4 regions of the Janthinobacterium sp. 1L-D-8-B-C4 genome follow, and region 1 is predicted to be linked to each of the others. Evidence: predicted binding sites of a transcription regulator. Region 1 holds the regulator's gene; each other region holds the start of a gene.
The links. The regulator sigma-54, encoded in region 1, starts transcription at its own class of promoters, with help from an activator protein. The targets are predictions, from matches to a motif close to TGGCANGNAANCTGCTTT.
Positions count from the first base shown of each region.

Region 2: a site for sigma-54 is predicted at 2,458-2,475, ahead of AC0Z42_RS05375 (MSMEG_0572/Sll0783 family nitrogen starvation response protein). Genes of this name have one in related genera too.
Region 3: a site for sigma-54 is predicted at 3,381-3,398, ahead of AC0Z42_RS05290 (transglutaminase family protein). Genes of this name have one in related genera too.
Region 4: a site for sigma-54 is predicted at 2,131-2,148, ahead of pedF (cytochrome c-550 PedF). Genes of this name have one in related genera too.

Region 1 is NZ_JBXAVX010000016.1:81,885-89,672, forward strand. Features, by position in the region: gene AC0Z42_RS23870 (KpsF/GutQ family sugar-phosphate isomerase) at 1-914, shown strand, start outside; gene lptC (LPS export ABC transporter periplasmic protein LptC) at 968-1,573, shown strand; gene lptA (lipopolysaccharide transport periplasmic protein LptA) at 1,592-2,170, shown strand; gene lptB (LPS export ABC transporter ATP-binding protein) at 2,170-2,928, shown strand; gene AC0Z42_RS23890 (RNA polymerase factor sigma-54) at 2,933-4,411, shown strand; gene hpf (ribosome hibernation-promoting factor, HPF/YfiA family) at 4,481-4,840, shown strand; gene rapZ (RNase adapter RapZ) at 4,922-5,785, opposite strand; gene hprK (HPr(Ser) kinase/phosphatase) at 6,089-7,024, opposite strand; gene AC0Z42_RS23910 (PTS sugar transporter subunit IIA) at 7,061-7,543, opposite strand.
Region 2 is NZ_JBXAVX010000002.1:485,002-492,789, forward strand. Features, by position in the region: gene AC0Z42_RS05365 (hypothetical protein) at 35-640, opposite strand; gene AC0Z42_RS05370 (aminotransferase-like domain-containing protein) at 707-2,101, opposite strand; gene AC0Z42_RS05375 (MSMEG_0572/Sll0783 family nitrogen starvation response protein) at 2,547-3,029, shown strand; gene AC0Z42_RS05380 (Nit6803 family nitrilase) at 3,045-4,025, shown strand; gene AC0Z42_RS05385 (MSMEG_0568 family radical SAM protein) at 4,022-5,140, shown strand; gene AC0Z42_RS05390 (MSMEG_0567/Sll0786 family nitrogen starvation N-acetyltransferase) at 5,137-5,664, shown strand; gene AC0Z42_RS05395 (sll0787 family AIR synthase-like protein) at 5,661-6,680, shown strand; gene AC0Z42_RS05400 (MSMEG_0570 family nitrogen starvation response protein) at 6,673-6,960, shown strand; gene AC0Z42_RS05405 (MSMEG_0569 family flavin-dependent oxidoreductase) at 6,980-7,788, shown strand, end outside.
Region 3 is NZ_JBXAVX010000002.1:466,496-474,283, reverse strand. Features, by position in the region: gene AC0Z42_RS05305 (efflux RND transporter periplasmic adaptor subunit) at 1-1,063, opposite strand, end outside; gene AC0Z42_RS05300 (zinc-binding metallopeptidase family protein) at 1,339-2,490, shown strand; gene AC0Z42_RS05295 (transglutaminase-like domain-containing protein) at 2,417-3,211, opposite strand; gene AC0Z42_RS05290 (transglutaminase family protein) at 3,461-6,805, shown strand; gene AC0Z42_RS05285 (circularly permuted type 2 ATP-grasp protein) at 6,856-7,788, shown strand, end outside.
Region 4 is NZ_JBXAVX010000029.1:11,082-18,869, forward strand. Features, by position in the region: gene AC0Z42_RS29340 (methanol/ethanol family PQQ-dependent dehydrogenase) at 1-948, opposite strand, end outside; gene AC0Z42_RS29345 (high-potential iron-sulfur protein) at 1,204-1,524, shown strand; gene pedF (cytochrome c-550 PedF) at 1,583-2,086, opposite strand; gene adh (aldehyde dehydrogenase) at 2,387-3,907, shown strand; gene AC0Z42_RS29360 (DUF779 domain-containing protein) at 3,917-4,294, shown strand; gene AC0Z42_RS29365 (4Fe-4S binding protein) at 4,417-6,555, shown strand; gene AC0Z42_RS29370 (FAD:protein FMN transferase) at 6,552-7,529, shown strand; gene AC0Z42_RS29375 (sigma-54-dependent Fis family transcriptional regulator) at 7,532-7,788, opposite strand, start outside.

The sequences.
Region 1 (7,788 bases):
TTGCGCTGCACGCGCGCCTGGCCACCGACGACAGCGTGGGCCGCGCCGTAGCCCTGCTGCTCGAATGCAAGGGCCGCGTGGTGGTCTCGGGCATCGGCAAGTCCGGCCATATCGCGCGCAAGATCGCCGCCACCCTGGCCTCGACCGGCACGCCGGCCATGTTCGTGCATCCGGCCGAAGCGGCCCATGGCGACCTGGGCATGGTCACTTCGGATGACGCTTTCATCGCCATCTCGTACTCGGGCGAATCGGCCGAACTGATGGCCATCATGCCGGTCGTCAAGCGCATGGGCGGCGTGCTGATCGCCATGACCGGCAAGCCGCAATCGAGCCTGGCGCAACTGGCCGACGTTCACCTTGATGTTTCGGTGGAAAAAGAAGCGTGTCCGCTGAACCTGGCGCCGACCGCCAGCACCACCGTCACCCTGGCGCTCGGTGATGCGCTGGCCGTCGCGCTGCTGGACTTGCGCGGCTTCAAGGAAGAAGACTTTGCCCGTTCGCATCCCGGTGGCGCCCTGGGCCGCCGCCTGCTCACGCATGTGCATGACGTGATGCGCAGCGGCGAGCGGGTGCCGAAAGTGCCGGCGGACGCCTCGCTGCTGCAGGCGCTCGAAGAAATGACGAAAAAGGGCATGGGCATGACGGCCGTGGTCGATGCCGAAGATCGCCCGGTGGGCGTATTTACCGATGGCGACTTGCGCCGCATGTTCGAGCGCGTGCAGGATTTCACGCAAGTGGCGATCCGCGACGTGATGCATGCCCAGCCGCGCAGCATCGCGCCCGAACGCCTGGCCGTCGACGCGGTGGCCGTGATGGAACAGCACCGCATCAACCAGATGCTGGTGGTCGACCTTGACGGCAAACTGGTCGGCGCCTTGCATATTCATGACCTGACGCAGGCCAAGGTCATCTGATGCCCGCTGTGCTGCCTGTGGGCGGCGGACGTTTTTTTTGAGAGTGAAACACTATGCGTAAGCCAGAAGGCGCCCATCGCTGGCGCATGATTTTTACCGTGCTGGGCGCCGTTGCGGTGGCGTTCGGCAGCTTCTGGCTGCTCGAAGTGATGAACAAGAGCAGCCAGGACGTCAGTGCCGGCAAAAAATTGGACGAGCCCGATTATTTCGTCACCAATTTCAGCCTGGTGCGCATGGACTTGCAGGGCAAGCCCAGCTATATCGTTTCCGGCGCCAAGCTCACGCATTACCCGGCCGATGACTCTTCCGATATCGACCAGCCTTTCGTGCGCAAGATCAGCCCGGGCGTGCCGCCCTTGAACATGACGGCCGAACTGGCGCATATCGACCAGGGCAATACGCGTTTGCAACTGTCGCGCAAGGTCGTGATCGACCGCGTGGCCAGTCCGACAACGCAGAACATGACGCTGAAAACCGAGGCGCTGACGATTTTCCCCGATGAAGAGCGGATGGAGTCGGCCGTGCCGGTCGACCTGCTGTCGGGGCGTTCGCATGTGACCGGCGTGGGCCTGAAGGCCAATAATGCCTCCAGCGTGGTGGAAGTGCCGAGCTCGGTGCGCATCGTGATTCCGCCGCGCAAAGCCGTGCCGGCCAAATAAATAAAAGGACACTATCAAATGAAAAAAATCTTGCTGCTCAGCCTGTTTTCCCTGGCCGTGATGGGCGCTGCCCATGCCGAAAAGGCCGATTCCGAAAAAGAAGCCGTCATCACCGCCCAGCGCGGCCAGGTCGACGACATCAAGCAGACCCGCACCCTGACCGGCGACGTGGTGCTGGTGAAAGGCACGCTGACCATGAAGGCGGGGCGCGCCCTGATCACGGAAGATCCGCAGGGCTACCAGTTCATCACCTTCTGGGGCGAAGCGGGCAAGCTGGCCACTTTCCGCCAGAAGCGCGACGGCGAAGGCGACCTGTGGGTCGAAGGCGAAGCGGAACGGGTGGAATACAACAACAAGACCGAAGTCGTGAAACTGTTTTCCAGGGCCAAGCTGACGCGCCTGCAAGGCACCAAGCCGACCGACGTGGCCAATGGCGCCTTCATTTCGTATGACAGCCGCAATGAATTATTCAATATGGAAAACAGCGACAGCGGCACCAGCGCCCCCGGCGCCGGCAGCGTGCGCATGGTGATCCAGCCGAAGAACAAACCGGCGGCAGACAAAACGCCCGCCGCGCCCGCGCCAGGGAAAAAATAATGAACAAGAATGAACGTTGCGGCAGCACCCTGATCGTGCGGGGACTGCAGAAAACCTATGGCAAGCGGCAGGTCGTGCATGATGTGTCGCTGCAGGTCGAATGCGGCGAAGTGGTGGGCCTGCTGGGTCCGAACGGCGCCGGCAAGACCACCTCGTTCTACATGATCGTCGGCCTGGTGCCATCCGACGGCGGCACCATCGATATCAGCGGCGTCGATATTTCCAGCCTGCCGATCCACCGCCGCGCGCAGATGGGCCTGTCCTACCTGCCGCAGGAAGCGTCGGTGTTTCGCAAGCTGACGGTGGAAGACAATATCCGCGCCGTGCTGGAAATCCAGACCGTCGACGGCCGCCCTTTGAAAAAGGCCGAGATCGAGGAGCGCCTCGACAAATTGCTGGCCGACTTGCAGATTGAAAAGCTGCGCGAAAACCAGGCGCTGTCGCTGTCGGGCGGCGAACGGCGCCGCGTGGAAATCGCGCGCGCGCTGGCCACCGACCCGCGTTTCGTGCTGCTCGACGAGCCGTTCGCCGGCGTCGATCCGATCGCCGTGATCGAAATCCAGCGCATCGTGCGGTTTTTGAAAGAACGCAATATCGGCGTGCTGATCACCGACCACAACGTGCGCGAAACGCTGGGCATCTGCGACCGAGCCTACATCATCAACCAGGGCTCGGTGCTGGCATCAGGCCGGCCCGACGACATCATCGCCAACGAGTCGGTGCGCCGCGTGTATCTGGGCGAACATTTCCGCATGTAAGCCGATGAAACAATCACTGCAGCTGCGCACCTCGCAGCACCTGGCACTGACGCCGCAATTACAGCAATCGATACGCCTGTTGCAATTGTCCACGCTGGAATTGCACCAGGAGCTGGAGCAATTGCTGACCGATAATCCCTTGCTGGAGCGTCTCGACGATCCGCTCGACCGTTCCTTGCGCCTGCTGTCCGATGGTGCCCTGAGTTCGACTGCTGCGCCAGGCGAAGCGCCGCCTGCGCCGCCTGGCCAGGAAGCGCCGGCGCCGGCGGCCGAAGCGGAAACGTTCGATGGTGAAGGCGGCGAGAGCACGGCCGCGCCCGAAGGCGGCGACAGCGACTGGAACGAGGCCAGCCGCGGCAAGGCGCCCGACGATGAGGATTCCCGCCCGCAACTGGAAGCCCATCATTGCACCTTGCGCGAACACCTGATGGAGCAGATGCGCGTGACCGTGCTGGAACTGCGCGACCGCGCGCTGGTCGAACTGATCATCGATGCGCTCGACGACAATGGCTACCTGGAGGAATCGCTTGACGATATCCTGGCGCGCCTGCCCGAGGAACTGGAAGTCGACGCCGACGAACTGCGCACCGCCTTGTCGCTGCTGCAAAGTTTCGATCCGCCCGGCGTGGGTGCGCGCAATGCGTCCGAATGCCTGGCGCTGCAGATCAAACGCCTGCCGCAGGTGGCGCTGGTGACGCGCCGCATGGCCTTGACCATCGTTGAAAAACACCTGGCCTGGTTTGCCCAGCGCGACTTCAACAAGCTGAAAAAAGCCCTCGATTGCGACGATGAAGACTTGCGCGAAGCGCAGACCGTGATTCGCTTGTGCAACCCGCACCCGGGCGCCGTGTTTGCGTCCGACGTGTCCGATTACGTGGTGCCGGACGTGGTGGTCAAGCGGGCCCGCAATGGCTGGCAGGTGTCGCTCAACAATGACGTGATGCCGCGCCTGCGCGTGAACGCCATGTACGCCAACCTGCTCAAGCAAGGCAAGGGCGAGGGCGGCATGGGCGCGCAGTTGCAGGAAGCCAAGTGGCTGATCAAGAACATGCGCCAGCGCTTCGACACCATCCTGCGCGTGGCGCAGGCGATAGTGGAACGGCAAAAGGATTTTTTCTCGCATGGCGCAGTTGCCATGCGGCCACTTGTGCTTCGCGAAATAGCTGATACACTGGGTTTACACGAGAGTACTATCTCGCGGGTAACAACCCAAAAGTACATGCTGACCCCGCATGGAATGTTTGAGTTGAAGTATTTCTTTGGCAGCCACGTCGCCACCGAAGCAGGAGGGGAGGCGTCATCGACGGCGATACGTGCCTTGATCGTGCAATTGACAGGAGCAGAGAACCCTAAAAATCCTTTATCCGACAGTAAGATTGCGGACATGCTGGGGGAACAAGGCATGGTGATTGCGCGACGTACTGTTGCCAAATACCGGGAAGCGTTGAAAATTCCGCCAGTGAGTCTGCGTAAGTCTTTGTAGTTTTTTTCGGTTCCTCTGCGGGCCGGAACGATGGCCACCGCACGAACCCGATCATCTTTAGGAGTGTGTATGAATCTCACCATCAGCGGACATCATCTCGAAGTGACACCAGCCATCCGTGAATACGTACAAACCAAACTGGAGCGCGTGAAACGCCATTTCGATCACGTTATCGATATCGCCGTGATTCTGACCGTCGACAACCTCAAAGAGAAAGAAAAACGCCAGAAGGCCGAAGTGAATCTGCGACTGAGCGGCAAGACCGTCTACGTGGAAAGCCTGGCGCAAGACCTGTATGCCGCGATCGACAGCCTGATCGACAAGCTGGACCGGCAAGTGATGAAGTACAAAACCAAAGTGCAAGGGCACGGTAAAGAGGCGATCAAGCATCTGCCAGACAACACTCCTGAAGAAGCCGCCGCCGTCTAGGCCTGCCGCTCCGGATTGTTGTGATCAACTAAGGGCGCGCTGTGTTTACTTCGCGCCCTTTTTTGCGCCCATTTTTCCGGCTCAGCTACGCTCGCGGTGGCGCAGCACGACCCGTTCGCGGTCGGCAAAATACTGCGCCAGGTGTTCCGCCATATATACCGAACGGTGCTGGCCACCGGTGCAGCCGAGCGCCACCGTCAGATAGCTGCGGTTGTCGGACTTGAACGACGGCAGCCACTTTTCCACGAAATTGCGGATATCGGCAAACAGTTCCAGGGCGCTGGGCTGGGCATCGAGAAAAGCGATCACCGGCGCGTCGCGGCCATCGAGCGGGCGCAGCGCCAGGTCGTAATACGGATTGGGCAGGGCCCGCACGTCAAACACGAAGTCGGCGTCCAGCGGCACGCCCAGCTTGAAGGCGAACGATTCGAAGAACAGGGTCAGCGGCGCGCGTTCGGAGGCGACGATATCCTTGATCCAGGCACGCAGCTTGTTGGCGCTCAGCTCCGAGGTGTCGATCACATGGCCCAGTTGCTGTATCGCCGACAGCCGCTCGCGCTCTTCCGAGATGCATTCGATCAGCGTGCGGCGGCTGGCCGGATTCTCGCCTGGAAGCAATTCATGCGACAAAGGATGACTGCGTCGCGTTTCCGAAAAGCGCGCCACCAGGGAATGCGTGGTGGCGGTCAGAAACAGCACCTTGACGTCATGCCCCTGCGCACGCAGCAGTGCCACATTGTGCGGCAGGCTAGTCAGCGATTCCGCACTGCGTGCATCGACCGCCACGCCGAGCCTGTTGGTGCCTTCGTCGAGCAAGGTTTGCACCAGGCTCGGCAACAAAGCGGGCGGCAGGTTGTCGACACAGTAAAAACCGGTATCCTCCAGCACCTTGAGTGCAACAGATTTGCCGGAGCCGGAAATGCCGGTAAGTAGAATGATGTGCATAGGCGCGATCATACAATAAAGACTGCCTGCGCGTGCCGCGGCAATCGTCTTTACATTTTATTGCAATTGAATATGGAGGCTGCCCGCGGCCTCAGTCGCCACTCATGGCGAGTCGTTGGTGCAGCAGGGAATTCACGAAGCAGCGCTTCGTGCCTGCGTAACGGTTCGCCCTTGCAAGGGTGACCTCCTTGGCAACATTAATCGCCGCTCATGGCGAGTCATTGGTGCAGCAGGGAATTCACGAAGCACCGCTTCGTGCCTGCGTAACGGTTCGCCCTTGCAAGGGCGAACTCCTTGGCAACATTAATCGCCACTCATGGCGAGTCGTTGCCGCTCCATGAATTCCTGCAGCGTATCAATCCCGCGCAGCTGCAAGATGGTATTGCGCACCGCTGCTTCAAGCAGCACGGCGATATTGCGGCCGGCGGCGACGGGGATGACGACCTTGCGCACCGGCAGGCCCAGCACGTCTTCGGTGGGGAACAGGAAGGGCAGGCGCTCGACTTCTTCTTCCAGTGCGTTGCGGCGCACCAGGTGCACGATCAGTTTCAAGCGCATCTTGCGGCGCACGGCCGTTTCGCCAAAGATGGCCTTGATGTCGAGCAGGCCCAGGCCGCGCACTTCGAGCAGGTTCTGCAGCAGCGGCGGGCAGCGCCCTTCGATCATGTTGGGCGCGATGCGCGAAAATTCCACGGCGTCGTCGGCCACCAGGCCGTGGCTGCGCGAAATCAGCTCCAGCCCAAGCTCGCTCTTTCCCAGGCCCGAGTCGCCGGTGATCAACACGCCCACGCCTAGCACGTCCATGAACACGCCGTGCATGATAATGCGCTGCGCCAGCTTTTTCGACAGGTAGACGCGCAGGAAGTCGATCACTTGGGCAGCTGGCAGCGGCGTGGAAAACAAAGGGATATTCTGCTCGTCGCAGATGGCCAGGATGTCGGGCGGCGTTTCCAGGCCTTGCGCAATGATCAGCGCGGGCGGGCCGCCGGCAATCAGCTCGCCAATCACGTGGGTGCGCGTATTGACCTTCAGGCGCTGGTAGTAATTGATTTCCTGGTGGCCAAACACCTGGATGCGGCCCGGGTGGATCAGGTTCAAGTGGCCGACCTGGTCGGCGGCCGACGAGACGTCGCCCGAGATCAGGCGCTCGCCGCCGGGGAAGCCGGCAAACCAGCCCAGTTGCAGACTTTCGCGATTGTCGTCGTACAGGCGTTGTATCGTCAGCGGCGTTTGCAACATGGCAGTTTTCTTCAGGAGTGGATCAATTGCTGAAGTTTAACCTGCCGCTTGCAGACTGGGTTGCCAATTGACGATGCGCGAATGCACGGATTTCGGTTCCGGGTCGGTGGCCAGCGCCGTGCGGAAAGCATCGTCGGAAAACATTTCGGCGATTTCCGACAGGATTTCCAGGTGTTGCTGGGTCACATGGTCGGGAATCAGCAGGAAAAACAACAGGCTGACCGGCTTGCCGTCGGGTGACTCGAACGGAATTGGTTCGGCCAGGCGCACAAAGGCGCCAAGTGGCGCTTTCAGCGTCTTGGTGCCTTTGATGCGGCCGTGCGGCACTGCCACGCCATGGCCAAGACCCGTCGAGCCCAGGCGTTCGCGGGCGAACAGATTGTCCGACACGGTAGAGCGGGCGATGCCGTAGTTGTTTTCGAAGATCAGGCCGGCTTGCTCGAAAGCGCGCTTTTTGCTGGAGACTTCCAGGTCCAGGAGGACGTTTTCGAGGGATAGTATTTTGCTAAGATTAGTCATGACACTCAATGAAATGGTGCAATGCGCAGAGGGCTTGCGAGCCGAATTATAGGCCTGTTTTCGTGGCCTGTAACGCCAATTCTCAACAGTATAAGCTCGCTGCCGGCGCAGTGGGCACTCTGGCGGGGCAAGCAAGCATTTTATCAAAAAAATAACGCCAAAGCCAGTTAGCTATTTCTTGATTGAAAACGAAACTCCTGCCGGTTTTTCCGTCGCCGAATGCAGATTTTCCGACTTTTCAGCGT
Region 2 (7,788 bases), on a different contig from region 1:
TGTTTCACACGGCAAGCGCCGTCACGGCCACAAACTAGTCGTCAAAGCCGCCACCACTGCTGTGGCGAAATTCCGATGGCAACTTGTCGTTCGAGAGGGCCTTGCTGATCGCATCGATATGCTTGGCGACCACCTCGATGTCGCCGTCCTTGAGCAATTTTTCCGCCAGCTTCACCGCAAACGCCCCGGCCCGGTCGAGGAAGCTGGTATAGGACTTCAGGCGTGTGCAAACCACCCGCATCTCCTCGGCATCTTTTGACTTCGCGATATTTTCCTTGATCTTGCAGAAATCCTCGGCCGCCACCGCCTGGCCCGATTGCCCGGCCAGCTTGGTAATTTCCACGTAAGCCCACGCCCTGAGCGTGATATGCATCCTGATATCAAAGGCGACAAAGGTCTTCATGTCCTTGTAGCCGGCATCCTGCACCGCCTTTTCCAGGCGTGACAGACAGGGCCCGCACGTCAGCAGCGACATCGATTGATTCTCGCTCTTGAGCTTTTCAAGTTCCGGCGCCGCGATCGAAAAATTATCGTAGGCCTTGATATAGCGGGCCACGTCTTCGTCGGTCAAGGCGCTGGAAAACGCGCCGCAGGCAGCCAGCAGCAGCGGCAGGCAAATCAGGAGGAGGAGTTTTTTCATTTCTTTATAATAACAAACCTGCGCGCGCGATGGTTTTATCCTGCGCTGTTTGCATGCCGGGTACGGTTACAACACCGCCGGCTGCGCCAGCGGCGGGTGCTTCAGCGCGTCGGCGATGCGCTGCAGCGCCTGGCCGATCTCCTGCTGGCTGGCAATGCCGCCGATGCAGACCCGGATCGCCTGCGGCGCCGCGCCGTCGACGGCAAAGGCGTCGCTCGGCACCACGCCGATGCCGGTGGCGCGCAGATGCGCGGTCAGCGCCAGGCGGTCCCACTGCGGCGGCAATTTGATCCACAGATGGAAACCCTCGGGATGCGCCAGGTAGCTGCCTGGCGGCAGGATGCGCGCGGCCAGCCGTTGCCGGGCCATTGATTCCTTGCGGATCGCGTTGAGCGCGAGGTCGGCGATGCCGTCCCTGATCCAGCGCGTGGCCAGCGCCGCCGTGAACGGCGCGGCCATCACGGCGGTGGCGCGCAGGGCGGCGGCCACCCGCGCGGCGCTGGCGTCGTCCGGCGCGGCCACATACGCCAGGCGCAGGCCGGCGCCCAGGCACTTGGCCAGCCCCGCCACATAATAGGTGATGTCAGGGCCGCTGGCGGCCAGCGGCGGCGGCCCGCTGCGCGGCAGGAAACCATAGGCGTCGTCTTCGATGATAGCCACGCTGTAATTGCGCGCCACCTGCACCAGCGCCTGGCGCCGCTGCGCCGACATGGTGGCGGTGGTCGGATTGAGCAGCGTGGGATTGCAATACAGCGCGCGCGGGGCGTACTGCGCGCAGGCCGCCGCAAACGCCAGCGCGTCGATGCCTTCGCCGTCCATCGGCAAACCCACCAGCCGCAGGTTCAACAGGCCGGCCAGCGCGCGCAGGCCGGGGTAGGTGAGCGCCTCGCAGCACACGACGGAACCGGGCGGCGCGATCGTGCAGAGGATCGCCAGCAACGCCGCCTGTGCGCCGGGCACCACCAGCAGGCGCTGCGGCACGATCGCCAGGCCGCGCCGCCGCAGCCATAGCGCGCCGGCCTCGCGGTCCGCCGCCGAGCCGCCAAAATCCTGGTAGCGCAGCAGGGCGGGCATGTCGGCGCCGATGTCGGCCAGGCTGGCGCGCATCAGTGCCAGCAGCTCCGGTGTGAAGGGTTCCGGCGGCATGTTCATCGACAGATCGACCTGCGGCCGCGCCGCCACCGCGCGCGGGATCGCCAGCGCGCGTTTGCCGCACACAAAAGTGCCACGGCCGACGGTGGAGTCGACCAGCCCGCGCTTGTGCGCCTCGGCGTAGGCGCGCGCCACGGTGGTGAAGTCGATCCCCAGCGCCCCGGCCAGGGCGCGCTGGGCCGGCAGGCGTTGCTCCGCCACCAGGCGGCCGATGGCGATGTCGGCGCCGATGGCGTCGGCGATCAGCAAATAAACGGGGCCTTGGCCCTTCTTCAGTTTGGGCAGCCATGCGGCGGCGTTTTTCGGCATGATCGATCCAGTCAATATCCAGGTGGGGTAGGCGATTGTATGCAGATTTCATGCCGGGTCCGGCCTCTCCTGATATTGGCTCCTGCACGGGCAAACGCAGCTGCGCGCCCGTTCGCCGTGCGGCGCCGCGCACCAGCGTGAGGCAGCCGGCGCGCGGCGCGCCCGTTTTTGATGCGCCCCGTTTGGCGCAGGAGAAATTGGCTTCCGCCGATTGACTGCATGGTTTGAATGGAGCCGGTTTTTCGGCGTGAAACATGGCGCAGCAAAGGGTGTGCGGCGTCGCTGTGGAACGCTGCCGCAAATCGCCATTTGACTGGATTTCGATCCAGTCAAATGGCGTATAAACAGGCTCGCCATGGCATGGCGCATGCATGCATTCCGGGTGCAACGCGACGCCTTTGGTGCCGCGCCAGCGCCACCTCAACCAACCAGAAGAGAGATCACCATGCCAGCCATCGACCACAAGCCACACGCCAAGGGCGACTATTTTGTTGACTACGAAGAGAAGGTTTTTGAAGACGTGAAAGCCCTGCCCGGAGAGAAGGCGCTGGTCACCTTCCACACCGTGGCCTTCGAAGGATCGATCGGTTTCGTCAACCTGCTGCAGGCCACGCGCCTGCTGCGCAAGGGCTACGAGACGTCGGTGCTGCTGTACGGTCCGGGTGTCACGCTGGGCCTGCAGCGCGGCTTTCCGACCCTGGGTGACGAAGCGTTCCCGGGCCATATGAACCACAACAACCAGCTGGTGAAGTTCATGGCCGAGGGCGGCAAGGTGTATGCCTGCCGCTTCGCGCTGCAGGCGCTGTACGGCCATGGCGAGCCGTCGCTGATCGAGGGCATCCGCGCCATCGCGCCGCAGGACGTGCTGGACATCAAGCTGCTGCACCTGCGCGCCAACGCGGTCATCATCGACACCTGGACCGTGTAAGCGGAGCGGGCGGCCATGACGACGACCAGGAAAATGGTAAGGGCGGCGGCGGTGCAGATCGCGCCGGATCTCGACAGCGCCGACGGCACGCTAGGCAAGGTGCTGCAGGCGATCGCCGACGCGGCGCGGCAGGGCGCCGAACTGGTGGTGTTCCCCGAGACGTTCGTGCCGTACTACCCGTACTTTTCGTTCGTGCGCCCGCCGTTCCAGGCCGGCGCCGAGCACCTGCTGCTGTACCAGCGCGCGCCGACCGTGCCGGGGCCGGTCACCGATGCGGTGGCGGGCGCCGCGCGCGAACACGGCGTGGTGGTGGTGCTGGGCGTGAACGAGCGCGACCATGGCAGCCTGTACAACACCCAGCTGGTGTTCGATGCCAACGGCGAGCTGGTGCTCAAGCGCCGCAAGATCACGCCGACCTATCACGAGCGCATGATCTGGGGGCAGGGCGACGCCAGCGGGCTGAAGGTGGTCGATACCGCCGTCGGCCGGCTCGGCGCGCTGGCCTGCTGGGAACACTACAACCCGCTGGCGCGCTACGCGCTGATGGCGCAGCACGAGCAGATCCACTGCGCGCAATTCCCCGGTTCCATGGTTGGCCAGATTTTCGCCGACCAGATGGAAGTGACGATACGCCACCACGCGCTCGAATCGGCCTGCTTCGTGGTCAACGCCACCGGCTGGCTGACCGACCAGCAGATCACGGCCATCACGCCGGAACCGTCCGTGCAAAAAGCGCTGCGCGGCGGCTGCTGCACCACCATCGTCTCGCCGGAAGGCGTACTGCTGGCCGAACCGCTGCGGGCCGGGGAGGGCATCGTGATTGCCGACCTCGACATGGCGCTGATCACCAAGCGCAAGCGGATGATGGACTCGGTCGGCCATTACGCGCGTCCTGAATTACTGAGCCTGATGATCGATGACCGCGCCGCCACCCCGATGCATGCCGCCGCCGATCACGTTTTACATCCAACCACACCGAGGGAGCCATCCGCATGAATACCTTCAATGCCGATCTGCCGGCCCAGCAGCTGATCACCGAACTGCAGTCGCTGGGCATGCGTCTGGCCGACCCCGGCCAGGGCGCGCCCAGCCGGCGCGGTGGCGCCGGTCCGTCCGACCACAAGGCGGTGATCGTCGACGGCACCACCGTCATGATCCCGGTGCACACCAGCGGCGCCTTCAATTCGCCTTACCTGGCGGCCGCGCCCGGCGCCGACGGGCGCAGCGCCATCCTGCGCGATGGACGCACGGTGGGCATCATCGCGTTTCCGCGCCAGCCGCGCTTTTACAAGATGCAGACGCTCGACGGCGTGCCGTACTCGCAGATCGCCACGCTGCATGGCAAGGACGTGCTGGCCACCACCGTGCTGCAAAGCTGCATCCGATATGAGAGCCGGCGCAAGTCGTGCCAGTTCTGTTCGATCGGGCAGTCGCTGGCGGCCCGACGCACCATCCTGCGCAAGACCCCGGAGCAGCTGGCCGAAGTGGCCCGCGCGGCCGTGTTGCTGGACAATGTGAAGCACATGGTGATGACTACCGGCACGCCGAACGCCACCGACCGTGGCGCCGCCATCCTGTGCGAGAGCGCGTTCGCCGTCAAGTCGGCGGTGGCCCTGCCGATCCAGGGCCAGTGCGAACCACCGGACGACGACGCCTGGTTCGCGCGCATGCGCGACGCCGGCATCGACGCGCTGGGCATGCACCTGGAAGCGGTCACGCCGGCAGTGCGGGCCCGCATCATGCCGGGCAAGGCCAGCGTGCCGCTGGAGCGCTATTTCGACGCGTTCGCCCGTGCGGTGGAAGTGTTTGGCCGGGGCCAGGTCAGCACCTACATCCTGGCCGGCCTGGGCGATACGCCCGAGGCGATCCTGCGCTGCTGCGAGCGGCTGATCGCGGCCGGCGTGTACCCTTTCGTGGTGCCGTTCGTGCCGATCGCCGGCACGCCGCTGGAAGACCATCCCGCGCCGTCGGCCGCCATGATGCGTGCGCTGCTGGCGCCGCTGGGCGAGATGCTGGGCGCGGCCGGCATGCATTCGGGCGAGATCAAGGCCGGTTGCGGGCGTTGCGGCGCGTGCTCGTCGCTGTCCACGTTTGAAAGGAAACCATCATGAGCACGCTCGCCATGCCGGAAGCGCCGACGCTGGCGGCGCGCATCAAGCTGGCCACCTCCAACGCCGAACGCGACGCCGCGTGCGCCTTGCGACGCCAGGTGTTCTGTATCGAACAGGGCCTGTTCGACGGCGACGACACGGATGCCATCGACAGTACGGCATTGACGCTGGTGGCCCTGGACGGCGGCGGCGCGGTGATCGGCACGGTGCGCATCCACCATGCCGGCGATGACGTGTGGTGGGGCTCGCGCCTGGCCGTGGCCAAAATGGCGCGGCGCCAGGCGGCGGTCGGCAGCGGCTTGATCAGGCTGGCGGTGGGGGCAGCCCGGTCGTTCGGCTGCAGCACTTTCCTGGCCCACGTGCAGCAGCAGAACGTGGCCATGTTCCAGCAACTGCACTGGCAGGCGTTGGCCGAGGTCGTGCTGCACGGCCGGCCGCACAGCCTGATGTGCGCCGGCCTGGCGGCATACCCGCCGATCCACGACGGCGAACAAGGGTTTATCTGCACGCGGGGTGGCGCATGAACGCCGAACTGGCACGGCTGACGGCGCTGCTGCGGGCGGCGCCCGGCGTCAAGCACAAGCGCGACATCGCCCGCGTGGTCCGTACCCTGGCCGCTGGCGAAGGTGCAGCCCGGGGCGGTGCCTGGGCCGCGCCGGTGGGCGACGACTGCGCCGCCATTCCCGACGGCGACGGCTATCTGCTGCTGGCGATCGAAGGCTTCGTCAACGAATTCGTCGCCAGGGAACCGTGGTTTGCCGGCTACTGCGGGGTGATGGTGAACGTGAGCGACATCTACGCCATGGGTGGCCGGCCGCTGGCCATCGTCGACGCCCTGTGGAGCCGCGACGGCGACGCCGCCCAGCCGCTACTCGACGGACTGGCCGCCGCCGCTGCCGTCTACGACGTGCCGATCGTCGGTGGGCACAGCAACCGCCGCAGCGACCGTGAACAGCTGTCGGTGGCGATCACCGGGCGGGCCACCCGCCTGTTGACCAGCTTTGACGCCCGCCCCGGCGAAAACCTGGTGGTGGCCTGCGACCTGCGCGGCCGCTACCAGGAGCCCTACGACTACTGGAACGCCAGCCTGGGCGCCCCGGCCGAACGGCTGCGCGCCGACCTTGAACTGCTACCGGCGATCGCCGAAGCCGGCTTGTGCCGCGCCGCCAAGGACATCAGCATGGCCGGCGTGGTGGGCACCGCGCTGATGCTGCTCGAATGTTCGGGCATCGGCGCCACCATCGACCTGGCGGCCACACCGCGCCCGCCCGGCGTGGCGCTGGAGCGCTGGCTGGCCACCTTTCCCAGCTACGGCTTCATCCTCAGCGTGGCCGACGACGACCTGGCACCGGTGCTGGCGCGCTTTGCCGGCCGCGAGCTGGCGTGCGCCGTGATCGGCCGCACCGATGCCGGGCGCCAGGTCCACCTGCGCCACGGCAGTGCTGATTCAGCGCTGCTGTGGGACTTTGCCGAAGAAGAGCTGACCGGCTGCGCGCCAGCGCCGATGCGGCCACCATCGAAGGAGCAGCACCATGCCTGAAGTGCGTTTTACCGTGCGCTGGCCCGACGCCAGCGTCAGCGACTGCTACTCGCCGTCCACCGTGATCCATGATTTTCTCGCCGCTGGCGCCAGCTACCCGGTGGCCGATTTCATGCAGCGTTGCCGTACCGCGCTGCAGCTGGCCAGCGACCGCGTGCGCCTGAAATATGGCTACGCCTGCTCGTCGGCGCTGGACCAGCTCGAGCGCCTGGAGGCGCGCGCCGCGGTCCTGCCACTTGATTCCACCGCCATCGTGACCATTGTCGCGATGCGGCCTTGACCCCCACCGGAGTTTTGCCATGCCACGCGAACCACACCACCAACACGTCGAAGTGCTCATTATCGGCGGCGGCCAGGCCGGCCTGTCGCTGAGCTACCTGCTCAAGCAGCAGGGGCTGTCGCACCTGATCCTGGAAAAGAACCGGCTGGGCCACGCCTGGCGCAGCGAACGCTGGGACAGCTTCTGCCTGGTCACGCCCAACTGGCAATGCACGCTGCCCGGCTTTCCCTACCAGGGCGACGATCCCGACGGCTTCATGGTCAAGGAGCAGATCGTCGACTATATCGACGCCTATATCGCCGCGTTCGGGCCACCGGCGCTCGAAGGCGTTGCCGTGACCGGCGTGCGCCGCGACGCCGCTGGCGGCTGGCTGGTGGAGACCGGCGCCGGCCTGTATCACGCGGCGCAGGTGGTGATCGCCGTGGGCGGCTACCATACGCCGATCGTGCCGGCCGATGCCGCGCGGCTGCCGGCCGGCGTACTGCAGCTGCACTCGTCCGATTACCTCAACCCCGGACAACTGCCGCCGGGCGAGGTGCTGGTGGTGGGCACCGGCCAGTCGGGCTGCCAGATCGCCGAAGACCTGCACCTGGCCGGGCGCCGCGTGCACCTGTGCGTGGGCGACGCCCCGCGCGTGGCGCGCCGCTACCGGGGCCAGGACGTCGTCAAGTGGCTCGACGACATGGCCTATTACGATTTGCCGGTGGACCGGCACCCGCTGGGCGCCGGCGTGCGCGACAAGACCAACCACTACGTCACCGGGCGCGATGGCGGGCGCGACATCGACCTGCGCAAATTCGCGCTGGAAGGTATGCAACTGTATGGCCG
Region 3 (7,788 bases), on a different contig from region 1:
TGAAAGCCGGGCCGGCATCGGCCAGCAGCGTATTGGTTTTTTGCTCGGTGACGATATTGACTTCGACCCGCAGCTTGTTGCGCAGCATGGCGTGATTCGGCTCGGCCAGCGTCACCAGCAGCTTGACGGTGCCGTTCTGGATCTCCGGCAAGATGGTTTGCACCCGGCCGGCCAGCTTGACGTTGCCCTGCTCCACCAGCACCGCCTGGCCGGCGCCGAGCGCGCGCGCATGAAAGTCGGACAGCGAGGCCTCGACCTTGTAGTTGTTCAATTCAGAAACTTTGGCCACCAGCTGGCCGTTGCCGACGCTGGCGCCCTCCTCGGCCATCAGCTGCGTCAGCATGCCGGCAAACGGCGCGCGCACGCGGGTCTGCTCGAACAGCTGCTGCTGTTGCGCCAGCTGCTTTTGCAGGATGTTCTTTTGCAGCCGCGCGCCTTCGATATTGATCGAGGTGACGCGCTGATTGTCGTCGATCTGTTCGCGCTGCTGGCGCAGCTGGATCTCGATGCGCCGCACGTTCAGCTCGGCCGTCAGCAAATCCTCGGCCGACACGCCGCCCGCCTTGCGCAGGGTTTGCGAGCGGACCAGCCGTACGCGCGCCGCCTCCAGGTCGAGCTGCAGCAGTTCGATCGCGCTGGCCGTCTGCTTGCGCTTCTGCGACAGTTCCAGCGTCAGCGCGGCGATGCGGTTTTCCTGCTGCGCCAGCTGCTCCCGGATGCTGTCGATGGCCAGCACCACGGCGCGATCGTCGAGTTCCAGCAGCAATTCGCCGGCGCGCACCTGCTGGCCCAGTTTGGCATGCACCTTGGCCACATGGGTCTGGATCGGACTCGATACCAGTTCCTCATGCACCGGAATCACGATGCCCGAGGCGTTGATGGTGTTGGCGATATTTCCCACCCGCACTTGCGCCAGCATCAGGCCGGACGCATCCACGCTGGGACCGACCACCCGGTTGATGCCCCATCCGGCCAGGCACAGCGTACCCAGCAGCGTGGCAATAACCAGTGCCTTGTGGCGCTGGCGGCGTTGGATGATGGCGGGGTCGAGGGCGAGATCCATTGTGAGGCGTGGGCAAGTGGCGAATACGGTCTCTTTTGCAATCTTCGTGCCACACGTTACCGCAGAAGGAAAAATCAATCAAATCAAGGTGTTGGCGCCGAAGCTAGCGGCCAGCCAGCGGCCTTGATTTGCCCGGCTTCGGACAGGGGTGTCCGGAAACAGACAGTTTTTGCAGCCGCGCACGATAGCGAGTGATTGTCCTACACAGGCATCGCGGCGCCCGGTTTGCTGGTAGATTGCGAACACGACAACCACAACCCATCTTACCGGCACCCATGAAAACGTTTCATTGCGATAAATGTTCCAACCAGGTGTTTTTTGAAAATACCTTATGCTCGAACTGCGACAGCATGCTGGGCTATGAGCCCACGCTGCGTACCATCAACAGCTACGAGCCGGCAGACGATCGCCTGTGGCGCAGTCTGAACAGCAGGGACGAAGGCAAGCTGTACAAACAGTGCGGCAATTATGTGGAGCATAACGTCTGCAACTGGATGATCCCGGCCGACGATCCGCACGAGCTGTGCGAATCTTGCCAGTTCACGACGGTGATTCCGTCGCTGTCATCAGAGAAAAACCTCGTGCTGTGGTCGCGCCTGGAAACGGCCAAGCGCCGGCTGCTGTTCTCGCTGGCTGCGCTGAACCTGACACCGGCCTCGAAAGACGATGCGCCGGAAACCGGACTGGCGTTTCAGTTCCTGGAAGACGGCGTGACGGACCAGTGCGTGATGACCGGCCACGACAACGGCCTGATCACCCTGAATATCGCCGAAGCCGATCCGGCCGAGCGCGAACGCACGCGCGAACAGATGCACGAGCGCTACCGCACCTTGCTGGGACACTTCCGCCATGAAAGCGGACATTATTATTTCGACCGGCTGGTGGTCGACAGCCAGTGGATAGACGGCTTCCGTGAGCTGTTCGGCGACGAGCGCGCCGATTACGGGGAAGCCTTGCAGCGCCATTACAACGAAGGCCCTGTCGCCGACTGGGACCAGCATTTCGTCAGCAGTTATGCCAGTTCGCACCCGTGGGAAGACTGGGCCGAAACCTGGGCCCACTACCTGCACATGATCGATACCCTGGAAACGGCGCATGCGTGCGGGCTCTCGCTCAAGCCCGCCAAGGCAGACGAGCCGGCGCTCGATGGCGTGACCCTGCCTACCAGGGTCGACACGTTTGACGACACCCTGTCAGACTGGTTCTCGCTGACCTACGTGCTCAACAGCCTCAATCGCAGTATCGGCACGCCGGACTCGTATCCGTTCAAGCTCAGCACGCCCGTGCTGGAGAAGCTGACCTTCGTGCACAAGGTGGTCGCTTCGTACAAGAAGACCGGCATCAAGCACTTGTTTACTCCGGCGCCGCCAGCAGCTGCACCGTTACCTGCATCCGATGCGGTGGCAACGCCGGTCCAAACTGGTTGAAGATCGCCACATCGGCCGCGTCGCGCCCCATGCCCAGCGTGACCCGGCCGCCGCGTGCTGTCTGCTGCGTGGCGTCGAAGGTGTACCAGCGCCCGCCGACCCAGGCTTCGAACCAGGCATGCAGGTCCATCGGTTCCAGGCCGTGCAGGTAACCCACCACCATGCGCGCCGGAATGCACAGGCTGCGGCATAGCGCGATGCCCAGATGCGCCAGGTCGCGGCACACGCCTTCGCGCCGCAAGTTGACCTCGGTAGCCGTCATCTGGCCGTACACCGTGTCGGGGTCGAAGCGCACCTCGCGCCGGATCCAGTCGCAGATGGCGGCCACCTGATCGTACCCTGGCGCCACGCCGGCGACGATTTCGCCCGCCATGGTCGAAAACTGCTCGGCTTCGCAATAGCGGCTTGACAGCAGAAAGACCAGCACCGCGTCCGGCAGCTGTTGCACCGCATCGAACGGCGCGCCGGACGCCACATCGATTGCCTCGTCGGTCAATACATCGGCCGAGGTCTCGATCGCAAACTCACCGGCCGGCGCCACCAGGCGCTGGCACAGGTTGCCGTACATATCGGCAAATTGCGTCACCGGCACGCTCGGCGTGAGCGTATAGGACTCGCGCGCCACCCATTGCCGGGCGCCGCTGTGCGCACGCAACATGAAGATGAACGGGGTATCGCTGTCAAGGGTGAAGCCGAGCTTGCAGGCAGTGCGCAGCCACATGGAGGAATCGCTTTCAATATCAGGGTCGCTTGCACCACCATGGTGCGCCGCAGGAATGCAGGACATCGGCGTGGTGCGTTGCAGAGGTGTTCAAGGAACAAACCATCTTACACTGACTGTGTTATCAAGAAACATGCCTGCGGTGCGCGGCGTGTTAGGCTTGAAATTCAGGTATGAATCATGCTTACTTAACTTACTCAAGCTTATCGCGCCGGCTTCGGCCGCGCCCACATCGAAAAGGCATTCCGCATGGCTATCCGTATCGCGCTGCACCACAAGACCAGTTACCGCTACGACCGCCTGGTCAATCTGTCGCCACACGAAGTGCGCCTGCGCCCTGCCCCCCATGCACGCACGCCGATCCTGTCGTACTCGCTGACGGTGCAGCCGCAGGACCATTTCATCAACTGGCAGCAAGACCCTTACGGCAATTACATCGGCCGTTTTGTATTCCAGGAAAAAACCGACGTGCTCGACTTCACGGTCGACCTGGTGGCCGACATGACGGTCATCAACCCCTTCGATTTCTTCGTTGAAAAATATGCCGAAAAGTTCCCGTTCGCTTACCCGGAGCAGCTGGCGGCCGAACTGAGCCCCTACCTGGTGACGGAGCCGGCCGGGCCGCTGCAGACCGAATGGGTGGCGGCGGCGCGCGCCGCCCTGCTGGCGCAGCCGATGCTGACGAACGACTTCCTGGTCGCCATCAACCAGCGCCTGCAACAGGATATCGCCTACCTGCTGCGCATGGAGCCGGGCGTGCAGGCGCCCGAAGACACGCTGGAGAAACGCTCCGGTTCGTGCCGCGATACCGGCTGGCTGCTGGTGCAGATCCTGCGCGAACTGGGGCTGGCGGCGCGTTTCGTGTCGGGCTACCTGATCCAGCTGCGCGCCGACCAGGAGGCGCTGGACGGCCCCAGCGGCGCGGCCGAAGATTTTACCGACCTGCATGCCTGGACCGAGGTGTATATCCCCGGCGCCGGCTGGATCGGCCTGGACCCCACGTCCGGCATGCTGGCCAGCGAGGGCCATATTCCGCTCGCCTGCACCGCCATGCCGTCGTCGGCGGCGCCGGTCAGCGGCTATACCGACCAGGCCGAAGTGACGTTCTTCCATGAGATGACGGTGACCCGCATCCACGAAGACCCGCGCGTGACCAAACCGTATTCGGAAGCGGACTGGCAGAAGATCGACCAGCTGGGCCAGCAGGTCGACGCCGACCTGAAACGCCAGGACGTGCGCCTGACCCAGGGCGGCGAGCCGACTTTTGTGTCGATCGACGACATGGATGGCGCGCAGTGGAACACGCTGGCCCACGGCGACGAGAAACGCGAGCTGGCCGGCAATCTGATGCACCGGCTGAAAAACCACTTTGCGCCGGGCGGCATGCTGCACTACGGCCAGGGCAAGTGGTATCCGGGCGAGCCGCTGCCGCGCTGGGCGCTCAATATCTTCTGGCGCGTCGACGGCCAGCCGATGTGGTTCGACGCGTCCCTGTTTTCGGACGATCACGTCAACGACGGCTATGGCAGCGACGAGGCGGCCAGCTTTATCACCGAACTGGCCAAAAACCTGCGGCTGCCCGCCAACAGCCCGATTGCCGCCTACGAGGACGTGCTGCTGCAAGCGCAACGCGAACAGGCCCTGCCGCGCAACATCGATCCACTGCAAGCCGACCTGAAAGCCCCCGAAGAGCGGCGCCGCCTGGCGCGCCTGCTGGAACGGGGACTGGGCCAGGTGGCCGGCTATGTGCTGCCGTTGAAAGCGGCGGACCACGATCCTGCTGTCATGCTGGGCACCAACTGGCGCACCTCGGCCTGGCCGCTGCGGCGCGAGCACCTGTATCTGATCGAAGGCGACTCGCCGATGGGCCTGCGCCTGCCGCTGGCCACCCTGCCGTGGGTGCTGCCGGAAGAGCGCGAGGCGGACCTGGAATTCGATGTCGACCCGTTCGCCCCGCGCGGCGCGCTGCCAACCGCGAAAAAGGACAAGCGCCCCGTGCTGGGCCTCGCTGCCGGCAAGGCCGAGAGCGCCGCCAGGGCGCGCACGCCGCAGGACCCGGCCGCGCGCGAGGTGATCCACACGGCGCTGTGCGTGGAAGTGCGCGCCGGCCGCCTGCACGTCTTCATGCCGCCATTGAAGCGCATTGAGGACTACCTGGCGCTGGTGTCGGCCGTGGAAAACACCGCCGCCAAGCTCAAACTCAAGCTGCGCCTCGAGGGCTATGCGCCGCCGCGCGACCCGCGCATCAAGCTGCTCAGCGTCACGCCCGACCCTGGCGTGATCGAAGTGAACATTCATCCGGCGGCCAGCTGGAATGAGCTGGTCTACAACATGTCGACCCTGTACCAGGAAGCGCGCCTGACCCGCCTGGGCACCGAAAAATTCATGCTTGACGGCCGCCATACCGGAACCGGCGGCGGCAACCACGCCACCCTGGGCGGCGCCACCGCCGAAGACAGCCCGATGCTGCGCCGGCCCGACCTGCTGAAAAGCCTGATCACCTACTGGCAGGTGCATCCGGCCCTGTCGTACCTGTTCTCGGGTACCTTTATCGGGCCGACCAGCCAGGCACCGCGCGTCGATGAAGCGCGCGACGACAATCTGTACGAGCTGGCGATCGCCTTCCAGCAGATGGACCAGGTGCTGCCAAACATGCACCCGGGCGACAAGCCGTGGATGGTCGACCGCCTGCTGCGCAATATGCTGGTCGATTTGACCGGCAATACGCACCGTTCCGAGTTTTCCATCGACAAACTGTATTCGCCCGATGGCCCGACCGGCCGCCTGGGACTGGTGGAGTTCCGCGCCTTCGAAATGCCGCCGCACGAACGCATGAGCCTCTTGCAAATGCTGCTGCTGCGCGCGCTGGTTGCCCGCTTCTGGCGCCAGCCGTTCCAGGCCAAGCTGGTGCACTGGGGCACGGCGCTGCATGACCGCTGGATGCTGCCGCATTTCGTGGCCCAGGATATCCGCGACGTCGCGCGCGACCTGCGCGAGGCCGGCTACCCGTTCGAGGATCACTGGTTCGAGCCGTTCATCGAGTTCCGCTTCCCGCGCTTCGGCACCGTAGTCTACGAGGGCGTCGAAATGGAGCTGCGCCAGGCGATCGAACCGTGGAACGTGCTGGGCGAGGAAGTTTCCGCCGGCGGCACGGCGCGCTATGTCGATTCGTCGGTGGAACGCATGCAGCTGCTGGTGCGCGGCCTGACCGACGGGCGCCACGTGGTGGCCTGCAACGGCCGCATGCTGCCGCTGCATCCGACCGGCGTGCCTGGCGAATACGTGGCCGGCGTGCGCTTCCGCGCGTGGAGCCCATGGTCGGCGCTGCATCCGAGCATCCGGGTGCAGGCGCCGCTGACGTTCGACCTGGTCGATACCTGGAGCGGACGCGCGATTGGCGGCTGCACTTATCATGTGGTGCATCCGGGCGGGCGCAGCGAGGTCGGCTCGCCCGTCAATGCCAACGCCGCCGAAGCACGCCGTTTTGCGCGCTTCTGGCCACACGGCCACACGCCGGGCCCGATGACTGTGATGAAAGAGGCACACAATCCGAGCTTCCCGATGACCCTGGACTTGCGCTGGCAGCCGTATTGACCTATTGTTGCGTTCCTGCAATCCATCCTGTGCTTTTGTAGCGCGCGCCCATGCCCTCTCCCCTTCTCGCCCACTACCTGGCCGCGCCCGACAGCTTCGATGAAATGCTGGACGCGGCCAAGGTGCCGCGCGCCCACTGGCGCGCGATGCTGGCCAACCTGGCGCACGAAGCGCCGGGCATGATGCGCCAGCGCAACGAGATGGTACAGCGGCAAGTACGCGAAAACGGCGTCACCTACAATGTGCCGGCCGACCGCGACGGCCGCCAGCGACCGTGGGACCTGAATGCCTTGCCGCTGATCCTGCCGCCCGATGAATGGAGCGTCATCGAGGCGGCGGTGATCCAGCGCGCCAACCTGCTCAACCAGATCCTCGGCGATGTGTATGGCCAGCAGCAGATGCTGCGCGAAGGGCTGCTGCCGCCGGCGCTGATCCACGGCCACGCGGGCTTCCTGCGCCCTTGCCACGATATCGCTCATCATGACAACGTGGCCCTGCATTTTTATGCGGTCGACCTGGCGCGCGCGCCCGATGGCAAATGGTGGGTAATGGCCGACCGCACCCAGGCGCCTTCGGGCGCCGGCTATGCGCTGGAAAACCGCGCCATCATCTCGCCCACTTTCCCCGACCTGCTGCGCGAACTGAAAGTGCAGCCGATCTCCCCATTCTTCCGCACCATGCACGACAGCCTGCTGCATTGGGGCCGGCTGTGCGCGGCGGGCGGCGATACGCCAGCGCCGCTGCGCGATGGCGACATGCCGCTGATCGTGCTGCTGACCGCCGGCCCGCGCACCGCCAGCTATTACGAACAGGCCTACCTGGCGCGCTATCTCGGCCTGCCGCTGGTCGAAGGCGGCGACCTGACCGTGCGCGACGGCGTGGTCTACCTGAAGACCCTGGCCGGCCTGCAGCGCGTGCATGTGGTGATGCGCCGGGTCGACGACGAAGCCTGCGATCCGCTCGAACTCGACAGCTCGATGCTG
Region 4 (7,788 bases), on a different contig from region 1:
GGCCTGGCCCGAGGTGAACAGGCTGTCCCAGTTGCGCGGGTCGTCGCCTTCCTTGGTCCGCTCCCAGGTATTCCATGGCGCGGGATTGCCGGCGCCGATGACGATGGTATTGGTCTCCGGGTCGAACGACGCCGTCTGCCACGGCGCGCCGCCGCCGTGTTCCCATGATTCGCGCAGCTTGCCGTCCTTGTCGCGCGGCCAGCTGGGCGCCTTGGCGTCGCCGGTTGGCGTGCCCGGTTTGCCGTCGGTGCGGCCGACATGGCCTTCGACCAGCGGGCGCGCCCATACTTCCGCGCCGGTGTCCGGATCGCGCGCGAACAGCCAGCCCTGGGCGCCGAATTCATCGCCCGAGTTACCGTGAATCAGCAGCACGCGGCCGCCTTTTTCGCGGATCACGAATGGCGCGCCCGTCATCGTGTAGCCGAGTTTCTGGTCGCCGAACTTTTCGTTCCACATCACCTTGCCGGTGTTCTTGTTGAGCGCAATCATGCGCGCGTCGAGCGTGCCGAAATACACCTTGTCGCCATAAATGGCCGGGCCGCGGTTGACCACGTCGCAGCAGGGGCGGATATCGTCGGGCAGCCGGTGCTCATAGGCCCACAGCTGCTTGCCGGTCTTCGCGTCGAGTGCGTAGATGCGCGAATACGAGGCTGTCACATAGATGATGCCGTCATGCACCAGCGCCTGCGCCTCCTGGCCGCGCTGCTTTTCACCGCCGAACGAGAAGGTCCAGGCGGGCACGATCTGGTCGACGTTTTTCGTGTTGATTTTTTTCGCCAGGCTGTGGCGCTGCGCTTTCAGGCCCAGGCCGTAGCTGAGCACATCGGACGTGCCCTTGTCGGCGTTGGCGATATCGTCCCAGGTGACCCTGGTGTCGACCGCTGTGGCGGCGCCGGCGATCAGGGCGAGGATGGCGAAAGCGATTGGACGTGGAAATTGTGGCTGCATGGTGGTCTCCCTTGCTGGTTTTTATGGTGGTGCGACGTGGTCGCCATGGGTAATTGAGCAACATGCGTGCCAGGCTTTTTTCACGCTGTGGATGGCAGCGTGTGCGCCGTCCTGCCACAGTTGGCGAGGTGGTGCTGTGCTGTTTTGTCACAGTCTGATGTCGCTGCCCGTGGCAGGCGCCTGCTGGCACAAGGGTTGCTGATGGATGTAGCGAGGCCATTTGCGCCTTCTTGATAACGACAACAGGAGACCACCATGCATCAAGCACCACGCCGCCATTTTCTTTGCCAATTGCTCGCCGTCGGCGGCATGGGCGCAGCCTCGCTTGCCGGCGCACAATCGAGCGCGCCGAAAGTCGACGAGGACAGCGACCAGGCCAGGGCGCTCGGCTACCGCCACGATACGGGCAAGGTCGATACCAAAAAATACCCGCAGCACAAGCCGGCCCAGCACTGTGCCAACTGTTCTTTCTTCCAGGGGAAAAAGGACGACGCCTGGGCGGGTTGCGCCATGTTCGGCCGCAAGCAGATTGCGGCGCCGGGCTGGTGCCTGGCTTGGGCCAAAGTACCTGGCTGACGCAGCATGAAAAAAGGCGCTGCCACGGCAGCGCCTCCCGGTGATGGATGGGGCGGCCTTACAAAGGCACTTCGCGCCGCGTTTCCAGATACGCCTTTACCGCCCAGATCGCTTCCTGACTGAACACGCCCTCGAACGGCGGCATGTAGACGGCGCCATTGCGCGAGCGGCCGTGGCGCACCGTATCGAGCACATATTGGTCGATCTCCTGCGCGCAACCGTCTTTTTTCTTGGCATCTTGCAATGCCGCGCAGTCATTGTCGAGCTTGCGCAAGTCCGGCGCCATGCCGCCAGAGACCGCTTCGAGCCCATGGCAGCGGGCGCAGTTCTGGGTAAAGGCAGAATTGCCGATTCGTATCGCTTCCGCATTGTTCCGATACGGGTTTTCCGTGCGCCACTCGGCGCCCAATTGTGGCAGTGTGGATGTGTCGACCGCCTGCGGTGTCATATTGCCGTGCGCCCAGACGGCTGCGGCCGCCAGCATGCAGGCGAGGCCGCCGGCGGCCAGCCGCAAGGTGCGCAGGCGCCGGGCGTTGGTGGTGGTGGGAATGCGTGGGGTCATGATGGTCTCCGTTCTGGTTATGCGCTGATTGCGTCCATCACCAGGTAGCAATCGGTATGCCATCGCGTCCACCATCATGGTGGCTTGCGGCGAGGGCTGTTCCCTTGTTCAGAAACGGAACAGCTGGCGCGCCTGACTGATCCCGTTTGACGCAGCATCCCGGGCTTTACGTACCGATAGACGCTGTCTGGCTGCTGGCACGGCATTTGCAAAACAAAAGATCAGGACCACCTGACACATCCCCAAGGGCCGCCTCGCGGCGGCTTCATCGAAGCTAAGACCAACGAGAAAGAGGACGACATGAATCTGGCAGACATCAGCAAACTGGGCGTAGCCAATCCCTTCAAACAACGCTATGACAACTATATCGGCGGCAAATTCGTCGCTCCCGTCAAAGGCGAATACTTCGGCAATATCACGCCGATCACCGGCCAGGTTTTTTGCGAAGTGGCCCGTTCCACAGCCGAAGACGTCGAGCTGGCGCTGGACGCCGCCCACGCCGCCAAGGAAGCGTGGGGCAAGACTTCGCAAACCGAGCGCGCCAATATCCTCAACAAGATCGCCGACCGCATGGAAGCGAACCTGGCCCTGATCGCCACTGCTGAGACCATCGACAACGGCAAGCCGATCCGCGAAACCACGGCCGCCGATATTCCGCTGGCGATCGACCATTTCCGCTACTTTGCCGGCTGCATCCGCGCCCAGGAAGGCTCGGTTGCGCAGATCGACTCCGAAACCTATGCGTATCACTTCCATGAACCGCTGGGCGTGGTGGGCCAGATCATCCCGTGGAATTTCCCGATTTTGATGGCGGTGTGGAAGCTGGCGCCGGCCCTGGCCGCCGGCAATTGCGTGGTCCTTAAACCGGCCGAACAGACGCCGGCGTCCATCATGGTCCTGATCGAACTGATCGGCGACCTGCTGCCGCCGGGCGTCCTGAATATCGTCAACGGCTATGGCCTGGAAGCGGGCAAGCCGCTGGCGTCCAATAAACGCATCGCAAAGATCGCCTTCACCGGCGAGACCGGCACCGGGCGCTTGATCATGCAGTACGCGGCGCAAAACCTGATCCCCGTCACGCTCGAATTGGGTGGCAAGTCGCCGAACATCTTCTTTGCCGATGTGATGGACGCCGACGACGCTTTCTTCGACAAATGCCTGGAAGGCTTTGCCATGTTCGCGCTGAACCAGGGCGAGGTGTGCACCTGCCCGTCGCGCGTGCTGATCCAGGAATCGATCTACGAAGCCTTCATCGCCCGCGCTTTGGAGCGCGTGGCGAAGATCAAGCAGGGCAATCCGCTCGATGCGTCCACCATGCTTGGGGCTCAGGCGTCGCAGGAGCAGCTGGAAAAAATCCTCTCGTATATCGACATCGGCAAGCAGGAAGGCGCCGAAATCCTGGCCGGCGGCGAGCGCAATACCCAGGGCGGCGACCTGGAGCAGGGCTATTACGTGCGTCCTACCGTATTCAAGGGCGACAACAGCATGCGCATCTTCCAGGAAGAGATCTTCGGGCCGGTGGTCTCGGTCACCACCTTCAAGGACGAAGCCGACGCGCTGCGCATCGCCAACGACACCTTGTATGGCCTGGGCGCCGGTCTCTGGACGCGCGACGGTTCGCGCGCCTTCCGTGTCGGCCGCGCCATCCAGGCCGGCCGCGTCTGGACCAATTGCTACCACCTGTATCCGGCCCACGCCGCGTTCGGCGGCTACAAGCAGTCGGGCATCGGCCGTGAAAACCACAAGATGATGCTGGACCATTACCAGCAGACGAAAAACCTGCTGGTGTCGTACAGCCCGAACGCGCTGGGTTTCTTCTAAGGAGTCATCATGACCATGGAACGCGTGACGGCCACGCCAGCCGCGCTCGACATGCTGGCCACCTTGCGTGGCAAGCATGGACCGCTGATGTTTTTCCAGTCGGGCGGCTGCTGCGACGGCAGCGCGCCGATGTGCTACGCGGCCGGCGAGTTCAATCTGTCGGACACCGACGTCTACCTTGGCAACCTGGACGGCACGCCGTTCTACATGGGCATCGAGCAGTTCGCCTACTGGGAACATACGCAGCTGATCATCGACGTAGTCAATGGCAATGGCGGCATGTTCTCGCTCGATAACGGCACCGGCCGGCGTTTCCTGACCCGCTCGCGCCTGTTCACCGACGAAGAGCTGGCGCAACTGCAGCATCCTTCGAAAGCAGCTACTTAGTTTGTTGCCACCTGGGTCCGGAACCATGCGGGCGTCTTCTCCCCGTTCGCCCGGACACGGTTTTAGCTGACGGCTGCGGCCGTCGGCTTTTTTTACGCCTGCCTGACCACATACTGGAGATCATGATGCATACCATGGCGCGCTGCCGGCGCGCGATAACGCTCGTGCTGTGCCTGGCCGCCGGCATGCTGGCGCTGCTGCTCGGCGCCTCGTCCGCCCACGCCGGCGTGATGACGCAGGCCGAACTGGCGCAGCGCTTTCCCGCACCATTGACGGTTGGCGAACGCGATGCCGAATTGCCGGTATGGCCCCTGTTCCGCCAGGGTGATGGTGGCAGCACGCTGGCCGGCTATGTGTTCGAGTCGGTCGACCTGGCGCCCATCCCCGGCTTTTCGGGCGTGCCGGTCAACCTGCTGGTGGCGATCGACCCGGCCGGGCGCTTTATCGGCGTCGAGGTGCTGTCGCAGCATGAGCCGGTGTTCCAGTACGGGTTGGGCGAGGCGCCGCTGTTTGAATTCGTCAAACAGTACCAGGGGGTGTCGCTGAAGCAGAACATCCATATCGAGACCCAGGCCAGGCGCGCGCGCCAGCCTGACGCCTCGCGCGTGACCCTCGACGGTATTTCCAAGGCCACGGTCTCGGTGCGCATCATCAATGAAAGCGTGCTGGCGGCGGCCTTGCTGGTGTCGCGCCGCAAGCTCGGTTTTGGCGCGGGCAAGGGCGCGGAAGGGATTGCCCGCGTGCGCACCGATATGATGGAAACGCTGCCTTTCAAGCGCTTGCAGGATGCTGGTTTGCTGCGCCATCTGCGCGTCTCGAATCGCGAGATGGAAAACCTCTATGCGGGCAGCGATGGCGCGCGGCTCGATGAAGAAGGGTTGCGCCAGCCCGACGATGTTTTTATCGACCTGTATCTTGCTTGCGTGTCGGTGCCGTCTGTCGCGCGCAGCCTGCTCACCGAAGCCAGCCTGGCCAAGCTGAAACCCTGGATAGAGCAGGGCGACCAGGCGATTCTCGTCATCTCGTCGGGCCGCCACCGCGTGCCAGGCGACGACTTTACGCGCGGCGGCATTCCCGAGCGCCTGCTGTTGCGCCAGCACCAGCTGGCGATCGACATGCGCGACCTCGATCTCGACCTGAAACTGGCGCCGGGCGTGCGCGTTCCTGCGGATGCCAGCCTGACTGTCTTTCGCGTGCCTGCCGAAGCCGGCCTCGATCCCGGCGCCGCTTTCGACTTTACGGTGCCGGTCACGCGCAGCAAGGGCCAGTTCTACCCCGAGCGCATCACGCGCGAGCTGCCGATGACCTATCGCGTGCCATCGCGTTTTCTGATTGCTGCGCCAGGCGACACGAGCTGGCACGCGGCATGGATCGCGCGGCGCATGGACCTGCTGATACTGGCGCTGGGTCTGGCCGTGCTGGCGCTGGCGCTGTCCATGCCGCGCAAGCTCAGTAGCAATGCACGCGGTTTCGCCTGGTTCCGCCTGGCCTACCTGGTATTTACGGCCGGCTTTATCGGCTACTACGCCCAGGCCCAGCTGTCGATCGTCAATCTCACCGGCATCGTGCAGGCCCTGGTGGCCGGGCGCAGCCTGTGGTTTTTGCTGCACGATCCGATGACGGTGGCACTGTGGGGTTTTGTGCTGGTGTCGCTGCTGCTGTGGGGACGCGGCACTTTCTGCGGCTGGCTATGCCCGTTCGGCGCACTGCAGGAATTCGGCGGCAAGCTGGCGCGCCTGTGCCAGCTGCCCCAATTGAAAGTGAGCCGCGCCATGGACGCCCGCCTCAAGCGGCTCAAGTATCTGGCGCTGGCACTGATACTGGCCAGTGCGGTGACCGGTTTTGCCGTCGACATGCTGCTGGAGCTGGAACCGTTCAAGACGGCGATCACCCTGAACTTCGTGCGCGCCTGGCCGTATGCGGCGTATGCGCTGGCGCTGCTGGCGGCCAGCGCCTTCGTGCATAAATTCTTTTGCCGCTATCTGTGTCCGCTGGGCGCTTCGCTGGCGCTGCTGGGCAGGTTTCGCCTGCTGGACTGGATTCCGCGCCGCAGCGAATGCGGCACGCCTTGCCAGACCTGCCGCCACCGCTGCGACTACCAGGCCATCAAACCCGATGGCGCGGTGGTGTATGCGGAATGCTTTCAATGCATGGACTGCGTGGTGATCCATGAAAGCGAACAGCGCTGCGCGCCGCGCCTGCTGGACCTCAAGCGCGCCCGCATCATCCCTATTCATCCTGCTACAGGAGTTACCCCATGAAACGCCGCAGCTTTTTGAGCGCCTCGCTGGGCGCCATCGCTGCACGTAGCTGCATCTGGCCGCGTCATGAACCCGTGCATACAGGTGTCGCACTTGCCTTTGGCAGCACCATCCAGATCGCGCTGGTGCATGCGGATGAAAAGGTGGCGCGCGCGGCGATCGGCGATGCGCTGGCGGCGGCGCAGCGGATCGACCGCCTGATGAGCATTTACCAGCCCGGCAGCCAGGTGTATCAATTGAACCGCGACGGCGTGCTGCATCGGCCGGACCCGCAATTGCTGGCCGTGCTGGCGCAGGCACGGCAATTGTCGCAACTGACAGACGGCGCTTTCGATATCACCGTCCAGCCTTTGTGGCGCGCCTGGAGCGAAGCGGTCGCGCGCGGGGTCTTGCCGGCGCCGGCCGAGCGGCGGCAGGCCAGGGCAAGGGTGGACTGGCGCCAGGTCGCGTTCGACGAAGGCCAGGTGCGCCTGGCGCCCGGCATGGCGATTACCCTCAACGGCCTGGCGCAGGGATATGCCGCCGACATGGCGCTGGCGGCCGTGCAAGCCCATGGCATCGGGCATGCGCTGCTCGATACTGGCGAATTCGTGGCGCGCGGACGCAAGCGCGCGCATCAGCCGTGGACGCTGGGCGTGCGTGATCCGCGCGACAGCCAGGCGCTGGCGGCGACGCTGTTCATCAATGGCTGCGGCGTGGCGACATCGGGCGACTACGAAGCGATCTTTACGCCCGACTATCGGCACCACCACATTTTCGATCCCGCCGCAGGGGACTCGCCGCAGGAGCTGGCCAGCGTCACCGTGATGGCGCCGACCGGCATGCTGGCCGATGGCCTGTCGACTGCCTGCATGGTGCTGGGCCGTGAAAAGGCGGCGCTGCTCGCGGCCAGCTTGCCCGGCGTCGACCTGCTGGCCATCGACAAGGAGGGCCGCGAATGGCGCTCGGCCGGCTTTGCGCCGCAGGTATCGTGATGCTACTTCAGGCCGGGAATTTTGCGATAAATCGTATTGCGCGATACGCCCAGCGCGCGCGCCGTTGCCGAGACATTGCCGCCATTGGCCGCCAGCGACTTCGCGATCACCGATTGCTCCACTTCCTCCAGGTTGGCGCCCTGGGCCAGCAGGCGATCGGTGCTGGCTGCGAGGTCCGGCGACGGACTTTGCTCGATATCGTCAAGGAAGTCGTCGGGCATATGGCGCAGGCAGATTTCCGCCTCGTCGCCGGCCATCA